Regions from separate parts of the Nocardia sp. NPDC050712 genome, predicted to be linked through region 1. Evidence: riboswitches for the same ligand, from Rfam matches in the RefSeq annotation. Region 1 holds a riboswitch; the other holds the start of a gene.

The links. A riboswitch is a leader RNA that binds a small molecule or an ion and turns the genes downstream of it on or off. The one in region 1 is predicted to bind thiamine pyrophosphate.
Region 2: linked by a shared signal. The riboswitch ahead of thiC (phosphomethylpyrimidine synthase ThiC) and the one ahead of AB0H76_RS00645 (cytosine permease) in region 1 are both predicted to bind thiamine pyrophosphate.

Annotation. Positions count from the first base shown of each region.
Region 1 covers NZ_JBFAHT010000001.1:133,769-138,184, reverse strand. Annotated here, with positions in the region: gene AB0H76_RS00660 (metallophosphoesterase) at 1-97, opposite strand, end outside; gene AB0H76_RS00655 (class I SAM-dependent methyltransferase) at 145-945, opposite strand; gene AB0H76_RS00650 (hypothetical protein) at 1,027-2,079, opposite strand; TPP riboswitch at 2,234-2,348, shown strand; gene AB0H76_RS00645 (cytosine permease) at 2,344-3,702, shown strand; gene AB0H76_RS00640 (DUF72 domain-containing protein) at 3,719-4,416, shown strand, end outside.
Region 2 covers NZ_JBFAHT010000003.1:431,625-436,040, forward strand. Annotated here, with positions in the region: gene AB0H76_RS22500 (lipase family protein) at 1-1,256, shown strand, start outside; gene AB0H76_RS22505 (VOC family protein) at 1,329-1,808, shown strand; TPP riboswitch at 1,947-2,071, shown strand; gene thiC (phosphomethylpyrimidine synthase ThiC) at 2,060-3,697, shown strand; gene AB0H76_RS22515 (hypothetical protein) at 3,782-4,416, opposite strand, start outside.

The DNA.
Region 1 (4,416 bases):
ACATCTTCGCGCAGTCCTCGCGCTGCGCGACCCGCAGCAGGTCCACGGCATGGGTGGTATTGCCGTGCAGGTCCCCGGTCAGCAGCAGACTCCCCATCCGGCAATGATCGCAGGCGCGCGGACGCCCGGCATCCCGGTTTCGGTCTAGGCGGCCAGTCGGCCGGTGGTCGTATAGATGCGTAGCGACCACAAGCGCAGGTCGGGGCGGGTGAAGGCATCCGCGAGCGTGTCCAGATCGCCCGGCGCGAGCCCGGCCGCGGTGAGCGGGCCGGGCAGCAGCAGGGTGTGCAGGCGGAACAGGGCGCAGCCGGGGCTGCCGCCCGGCCAGATCTCGCCGACTCCGGTGCAGCGCACGTCGGCCAGGCCCGCCTGGTGGAAGACGGCGGGCGCGCGGCGGGCCCAGGAGAAGTCGATGCCCGCCAGGCCGGCCACGGTGTGCATCGCGCCGCCGAACCGGCCGACGGCCGCGGCGGCCTCCGCGTCCGGCGCGGTGATGACGAAATCCCGCTGCGGGCCATCCCAATCCGAGACCACCAGCACCCCGCCGGGCGCCAGCGCCGCGAGCAGGCGGCGCAGCACGGCTTCGCGTTCGGGCAGGTGCATCAGGACCAGGCGCACGTGGATGAGATCGAAGGTGCCGGGCAGGTCGTCGCCGCGCACGTCGTGGCTGCGGATCTCGAGGCTGTCGTGCGGCGGAACGTGCTGCGGCGCCAAGTCGGTCGCGAGCACCGTGCCGGTCGGGCCGACGGCGCGGGCCAGCCAGTGCGCGATGGTGCCGTTGCCGGCGCCGATATCCCAGCAGTGCCAGCCGCTGGTCACCCCGGTGGCGCGCAGGACGCCGACGGTGTGGGCGTTGAGGATGTCACACAGGAGCTGGAACTGCTCGCCGGCTTTTTCGTTGCCGTTGTCGAAAACGTAGTGACCATGGACAGGTTCGGCGCGCATCAATAACCCCCGAACGTCGACGTTATCTCCCTCTATGGGAAACCCGCGGGCGCCGGAAAACAAGACCCACGAGTGTTCCACTCAGCGCGGCGTGCCCCAATCGCGGCGGTAGGCCGCCCAATCCTGCGGTGTCGCGGCGAAATCGACGTAGAGGGCCACACCGAAGGTCTGCCGCGCCGGGTCGTCGCGGCTCAGCGCCAGGCGGATGCCGCGCAGCGCGGCGGGCACCGTTTCGGCGGCGCCGTGGTGGGCGATGTCGTCGGACCAGAAGGCGGGCGCGCCCATCAGCAGGTCCACCGTGGCCGGAGTGACGGCCAGTGCGAGCGAAGTCTGCTGCGCGACATAGCCGCCGTAGAGCGACTGCCAGGGCATGGCGGTGTCGTAGGACATCAGGGCGACCTGGTCCACGCGCCGCGCCACCTCCGCGAAATAGGCTTGCGACCACCATTTTCCGTGGTCGCGCAGGGCGATACCGAGGTTGTGCAGACCCGGCAGCGGATCGATCTGCGGCGCTGAGACCGACAGCGGGACCGCGCGGGCCCCGGTGACCGCCCGGACCTGCGCCAGCACCGCGAGGAAGCCCGCCGAACCGGATCGGACCGGCTCCAGATCCAGGTGCACCCCGTCGAATCCGAGGTCGAGCACCTGCGTCGCGGCGTCGGTGATCCGGGCGCGCGTGGCCGGATCGTCCATGTTCAAGGCATCGAATTCGGGCGCGACGAGCTGGCCCAGCCAGGACTGCACCCGGATGCCGGGCAGGCCGCGATGCACCGCGTCGACGAACCAGCGGGCCCGCGGGTGCAGGTCGCCGGGCAGGCTGCCGTCGTGCTCGAACGGGCCGGTGTGCACGAACAGGTCCTTGATGCCGGTGCCGGCCAGCAGCGTGACCAGCCCGGCGATATCGGCGTCGGTCTTGCGGCCGTCGACCCAGGCGTGGCCCAGCCAGACCGCGTCGCGGCCGCGGGTCCGCGCGTCCGCCGCCGGTTCACCGGCGTACTCCAGCCGCAGCGCCAGCGCCAGACCGGCCACCGCCGTCAGCAGCAGACTCACCACCAAGCCGGCCACCACGCCCGCCCGCCGCCACCGTGACCAGCGCCGCCACCGCGCGCCGGCCGCCCCGAAGAATGCTCGCACCGCACCCACCCCGTCGTCTCGCACTCCGGGTTCGGCGAATCCTCCACCCCGGCAGCACTATCGCAGCCTACCGATCGGAGGACCGCACACCCGGGGTGAGCAGGGACTTCGAGACATCCCACGAATACTGGGGCGGGTGTACTATTCGCCCGAACCACCTCACTGCGGGAGCTCGGGCATGGCCGGGCTGAGAGGGCGGGCCCTACGCTCCGCCGACCGCGCAACCTGTCCGGGTAATGCCGACGTAGGGAAAGTGCTCGAAGTATGTCTGTTCCGACGGCGGCGCACGAAGCGCCGCTCACCCTCGATCAGCCCGCACCCAAGGTGCTCTCGTTCTGGGATCAGAGCGCGTTCTGGGCCAACCTCGGCGTCAGCCTGTTCGCCTTCTCCGGCGCCTACACCGTGCTGGCCCCGAACACCGACGGCGCCTTCCAGCTGTCCATCGCGGCGGGCATCCTCGCCATGATCATCGGCACCGTGGTCGGCGGGCTCATGCTCGGCCTGGCCGCGGTGCCCGGCGCGCAGACCGGCAAACCCGCGATGGTGCTGCTGCGCGGCCTGTTCGGCGCGAAACTCAGCTATCTGCCGACGGTCCTGAACATCGCCCAGCTGATCGGCTGGGGCACCTTCGAACTGATCGTCATCGGCAGCGCGGCCGAAGAGCTGTTCGGCGGCGGACCGCGCTGGCTGTATGTGGTGGCCGCGGGCCTGATCACCACGGCGCTGACGATCTGGCCGCTGGGTTCGGTGCGGATGCTGCGCCGGTTCGTCACCGTCGGCGTGGTGATCGCGCTGGCCTGGTTCTATATCCAGTTCTTCCGGGCCGGCATTCCCGACCTGACCACCAACCCGGGCCCGAAGGGCGGCGGCCCGTTCGGTGTGGACTGGAACCTCTTCTGGATCGCCACCGACGCGGCGCTGGCGGTGTCGATCTCCTGGGTGCCGGTCGCGGCCGACTACACCCGGCATTCCAAGAGCAGCCGGGCGGCGTTCGGCGCGGCCAGCGGCTCCTACGCGCTGACCCAGATCGTGGCCTACATCCTCGGCCTGCTCGCGCTGGCCCTGGCCACCGGCGACAGCGGCGTCTACGGTCCGTTCCTGCACGTCACGCTGGGCGCGTTCTTCTTCTTCATCCTGGTCTTCCGGGAGGCGGATCAGTCCTTCGCCAACGTCTACTCGACCGCGGTCTCGATCCAGAACCTGTGGCCGCGCATCGACCGTCGGATCCTGACCATCGGGCTCGGCGTGCTGATCACGGTGCTGGCGCTGTGGCTGCAGATGGACGACTACTTCGGCTTCCTCGGCCTGATCGGCTCGGTGTTCGTGCCGCTGCTCGGTGTGCTGGCCGCCGATTTCTTCCTGCGCGCCAAGGGTTCCTGGAACACCGAGCAGGACGCGCCGTCGCGCTGGGGCATGGTCTTCGCCTGGCTGGTCGGCCTGTCGGTGTACCAGCTGATCAACCCGGGCGACGCGGGCGTGTGGACCCGTTTCTGGGTCGACGTCCAGGAGGCGATCGGCTTCACCAAGCAGGCCTGGATGAGCGCCTCGCTGCTGTCCTTCCTCGCCGCGGCCCTGGTGGCCTGGCTGGTCGGCCGCGTCGTAGCGGCCCGCACGCCGCGCTAGCTGACACCATGGCCGGATGGGCGAGATTCGCATCGGCACCTCGGGCTGGCTGTACCCGCCATGGCGGGGCGTCTTCTATCCCAAGGGTCTGCCGCAGCGCGGCGAACTCGCCTATCTGGCCGGGCAATTCGGCACCGTAGAGATCAACGGCTCGTTCTACGCGTTGCAGAAACCGGCCAGCTATCAAAAATGGGCCGGGCAGGCCCCGGACGATTTCGTGTTCGCGGTGAAGGGCAGCCGGTTCATCACGCATATGAAGCGGCTGCGTGACGGCGACACCCTGCTGTCGAACTTCCTCGCCTCCGGGGTGCTGGCGCTGGGTCCGAAACTGGGCCCGTTCCTGTGGCAGCTGCCCCCGAACTTCGCCTTCGACCCCGATGTCCTCGCCGATTTCTGCGCCCGGCTCCCCCGCAGTACGACCGCGGCGGTGGAGATCGCGCGCCGCCACGACGAACGCGTCCCGGAACCCTGGCTCAGCACCGACGCGGACCGGCCGCTCCGGCACGCCATGGAGGTCCGGCATCCCAGCTTCGCCACCGCCGAATTCCCGGCGCTGCTGCGGGAATTCGGTGTCGCGCTGGTCGTCGCGGACACGGCGGGCAAGTACCCGTTCCTCGATGAGCAGACCGCCGACTTCAGCTATATCCGGCTGCACGGCCATGACGAGCTGTACGTCAGCGGCTATACCGACGAGGGGCTGGATCTGTGGGCCGC
Region 2 (4,416 bases), on a different contig from region 1:
CGCAGGACGCGTTCTATCAGCCACCGGATGGCTTCGAGGCCAGCGCGCCGGGCACGGTGTTGAAGTCCCGGGAAGTGCGGCTGGCGGTGGTCACCGTGCTGCCGCTGAACGTGCGCTCCTGGCAGCTGATGTACCGCACGACAGACCTTTTCGAGCAGCCGGCGGTCGCGGTCAGCACCGTGGTCCTGCCCGCGGGCGCCGATCCGAACCGGTCCCGGCCCCTGGTCTCGCTCCAGTTCTATTACGACAGCGCCAATCCCGATTGCTCGCCCTCGTTCGTCCTGCGACAGGGGGCGGGGCTGCCCGGCCTCGAGGGCATCCACTCCCAGAGCGAACTGATCGCCCTGGCCGCGCTGATCAGCCAGGGCTGGGCCGTCTCGATCCCGGATTACGAAGGGCTGCAAGGACATCTGGCGGTCGAGAAAGAGCCCGGATATCTGACGCTGGACGGGATCCGGGCCGCCCAGCGGTTCGAGCCGCTCGGCTTGGACGGCGCGAACACGCCGGTCGCGATGTGGGGCTACTCGGGCGGCGGCATGGGCTCGGGCTGGGCCGCCGAGATGCAGCCGTCCTACGCGCCGGAGCTGAACGTCAAGGGCATCGCGCTCGGGGCGCCGACCTCGGATGTGGTCTCGCTGCTGCACGTCAACGGTTCGATGTTCTCCAGCCTGGTCGGCATCGGCATGGCCTCGCTGGCCAAGGCCTACCCGAAATTCAAAGAGGTCACCTACCGGCACCTGACGCCCGAGGGCGAGGCCTACATGGACCGGGTTAATGCCCAGTGCCTGCCGCGCAACGCCCTGACCTCGATGTTCATCGACTATCAGCGGATGCTCGACCTGCCGATCGCGGACTTCCTGGCCCTGCCGGAGATCAAGGAGGTCTTCGACTCCACGGTGCTGGGCCGCCACATCCCCACCGCGCCGATCTTCCTGTACCAGGGCGTCTTCGACGAGGCCGTGCCGGTCTGGAGCAATGACCGGCTGGCCCAGCAGTGGTGCGCCGGCGGCGCCGCGGTGACCTACAAGCGCGATCACCTCAGCGAACACCTGTCGCTGCCCACGCTGGGCATGCCGGACACGGTCAACTGGTTGAAGGCCCGGCTCGCCCCGAACGCGCCCGACCAGGCCGGGTGCCGCACCGAGAACGTGGTGTCCATGCTGGCCGACGTCAACGCGCTGATCACCCAGATCGAGATCAACCTGAACGCCGGTTTCGGCGCGCTCGGCTTCCCGATCGGGCCACGCGAGCGGTAAGCCGATCATTTCCTCCGGGCCGTGCCGTCAGTACCGTTACAGGCACATGCACTCGACCGGGAGGACCCCGTCATGCAGAAAATCGTCACCAATCTCTGGTACGACACCCAGGCCGAAGAGGCCGCCGAGTTCTACTGTTCGCTGTTTCCCGATTCCAAGATCACCGATGTGCAGCGCTACCGCGAGGCCGGGCCCCGCGAGGCCGGCCTCGTCATGACCGTCGACTTCGAACTGGCCGGTCAGCGCTTCACCGCCATCAACGGCGGCGGCGACTACAGCTACACCCACGCCATGTCGCTGCTGATCAACTGCGACAGCCAGGCCGAGGTCGACCGGCTCTGGGCGGCCCTGCTCGCCGACGGCGGCCAAGAGGTCGAATGTGGCTGGCTCAACGACAAATACGGCGTGCCGTGGCAGGTCTGGCCCGCCGAGGCCAACGAGTTGCTGGTCGGCGAGCCGGACGCCGTCAACCGCGCCATGCAGGCCATGCTCGGCATGCGCAAGATCGATGTCGGCGGCATGCGCGACGCCTACGAGAACAAGCCGAGCTGACCCGGTAGCCGAGATGGCGGATCCTCCGAGTGGCCCTCGGGGATCCGCCGGCGTGGTTGTGTGGATCGACCGGAATCCGGCATTCGGTGCCTGCCGGGCGGTAGCGGACAGGTATGGTCGGGCCGAAAACTGCACAGCACACCGAACGGGGGCTCGCACCAGCGGGCTGAGAGGACGGCTAGCCCATTTCCGGGCGTTCAGGGCCGTCGACCGTATGAACCTGACCGGGTAATGCCGGCGTAGGGAGAATCATGGGCACAACCAGGTCCGAAACCGTCGACACCGTCACCACGGGGCCGATCGAAGGCAGCGTCAAGCACTATCTCGAGGTCGATGACCTGCGGGTTCCGGTGCGGCGCATCAACCTCACCAATGGTGAGCACTTCGATGTGTACGACACCTCCGGCCCGTACACCGACGACAACGCCACCATCGATCTGGAGGCGGGACTCGCGAAGCTGCGCGACACCTGGACCAAGCCCGACATCGCGGGACCGCCCACCCAGCTGGCCTGGGCGCGGCAGGGCATCACCACCCCAGAAATGCGTTTTATCGCTGCGCGCGAAGGGGTTTCGGCGGAACTGGTGCGCACGGAAGTCGCCGCCGGCCGCGCGGTCATCCCGGCCAACCACCGCCACCCCGAGCTCGAGCCGACCATCATCGGCAAGAAGTTCCTGGTGAAGATCAACGCCAATATCGGCAACTCGGCGGTGTCCTCCTCGATCGCCGAGGAGGTGGAGAAGATGGTGTGGGCGACCCGCTGGGGCGCGGACACCATCATGGACCTGTCCACCGGCAAGAACATCCACGAAACCCGCGAGTGGATCCTGCGCAACTCCCCGGTGCCGGTCGGCACCGTGCCGATCTATCAGGCGCTGGAGAAGGTGAACGGCGATCCGACCGCGCTCACCTGGGAGATCTACCGCGACACCGTGATCGAGCAGGCCGAGCAGGGTGTGGACTACATGACCGTGCACGCCGGCGTGCTGCTGCGCTACGTGCCGCTCACCGCCAAGCGGGTCACCGGCATCGTCTCGCGCGGCGGCTCCATCATGGCCGCGTGGTGCCTGGCCCATCACCAGGAATCGTTCCTGTACACGCACTTCGAGGAACTCTGCGAGATCCTGGCGCGCTACGACATCACCTTCTCCCTGGGTGACGGCCTGCGCCCCGGCTCCATCGCCGACGCCAACGACGCGGCCCAGTTCGCCGAACTCCGCACCCTCGGCGAGCTCACCAAGATCGCGAAATCCCATGGCGTGCAGGTGATGATCGAGGGCCCCGGCCACGTGCCGATGCACAAGATCGTGGAGAACGTGCGCCTGGAGGAGGAACTCTGCGAGGAGGCCCCGTTCTACACCCTGGGCCCGCTCGCCACCGATATCGCCCCGGCCTACGACCACATCACCTCGGCCATCGGCGCCGCCATCATCGCCCAGGCCGGCACCGCGATGCTCTGCTACGTCACCCCGAAAGAGCATCTGGGACTGCCGAATCGGGACGACGTGAAGGTCGGCGTCATCACCTACAAGATCGCCGCGCACGCCGCCGACCTGGCCAAGGCACACCCGCACGCGCAGGACCGGGACAACGAATTGTCCAAGGCCCGTTTCGAATTCCGCTGGCGCGACCAGTTCGCGCTGTCGCTGGATCCGGACACCGCGCGTGAGTACCACGACGAGACGATGCCCGCCGAACCCGCCAAGACGGCGCACTTCTGCTCCATGTGCGGCCCCAAGTTCTGCTCCATGCGCATCTCCGCGGATGTGCGGGAATACGCTGAGCGGCAGGGGCTTACCGATGTCGAGGCGATCGAGGCGGGGATGGCGGAGAAGTCCGCCGAGTTCGCCGACGCCGGGGCCAAGGTGTATCTGCCGATCGTTTCCTGACCGCGGCGGCGCGCGACACCAGGGGGCGGTGGCGATTCCGAGGGGCGCCGGAATGCGCCACCGCCGTCGGTGACCCGGCGCAGGCTAGCGTGCGCGCCTGCGCCGGTCGTTCTCGTCGATCCAGTAGTCGCCGTCCCAGGGTTCCGGGACGCCGAGCGGGCTGCCCAGCAGTCCGCCCAGCGGCGGCTCGGCCGGGCGGTCGTGGTGGCCGACCATGGGCTCCACCGCCTGTTCCACGACGGGAGCGGCCGGACGCGGCACGGTCTGCTCGAGCGGGTTGCTCCGGGTGGCGCGCCGCACGGCGCGCGGCCGCTCGACCAGCTTGTCGACCACCCAGTCGACATTGCTGGTGACGGTCCGCTCCTTGATCCGCGGCTTGTCCACCAGCTTGTGCACCACGTGCTCGACCGGGCGCGAGATCACCTTCTCCTTGATCCGGGGCTTCTCGACGATCTTGTCGACTTCCCAGTTCACGGACTTGGTGATGGTCTTCTGCACGATCTTCGGCTGCTCGACCACCTTGTCGACGGTCTTGGTGACGACCTTCACGACCGGCTTGATCACGACCTTCTCGTGCACCACCCGGCGCGGCACCTTCACAATCTTGATGACCGGCTTGTCCTCGTAGATCGTGATGACCTTCTCCACCGGCCGCCGCACGACCTTGTAGACGATCTTCTCGACCGGCACCTCGATGATCTTCTCGACGATCTTGATCA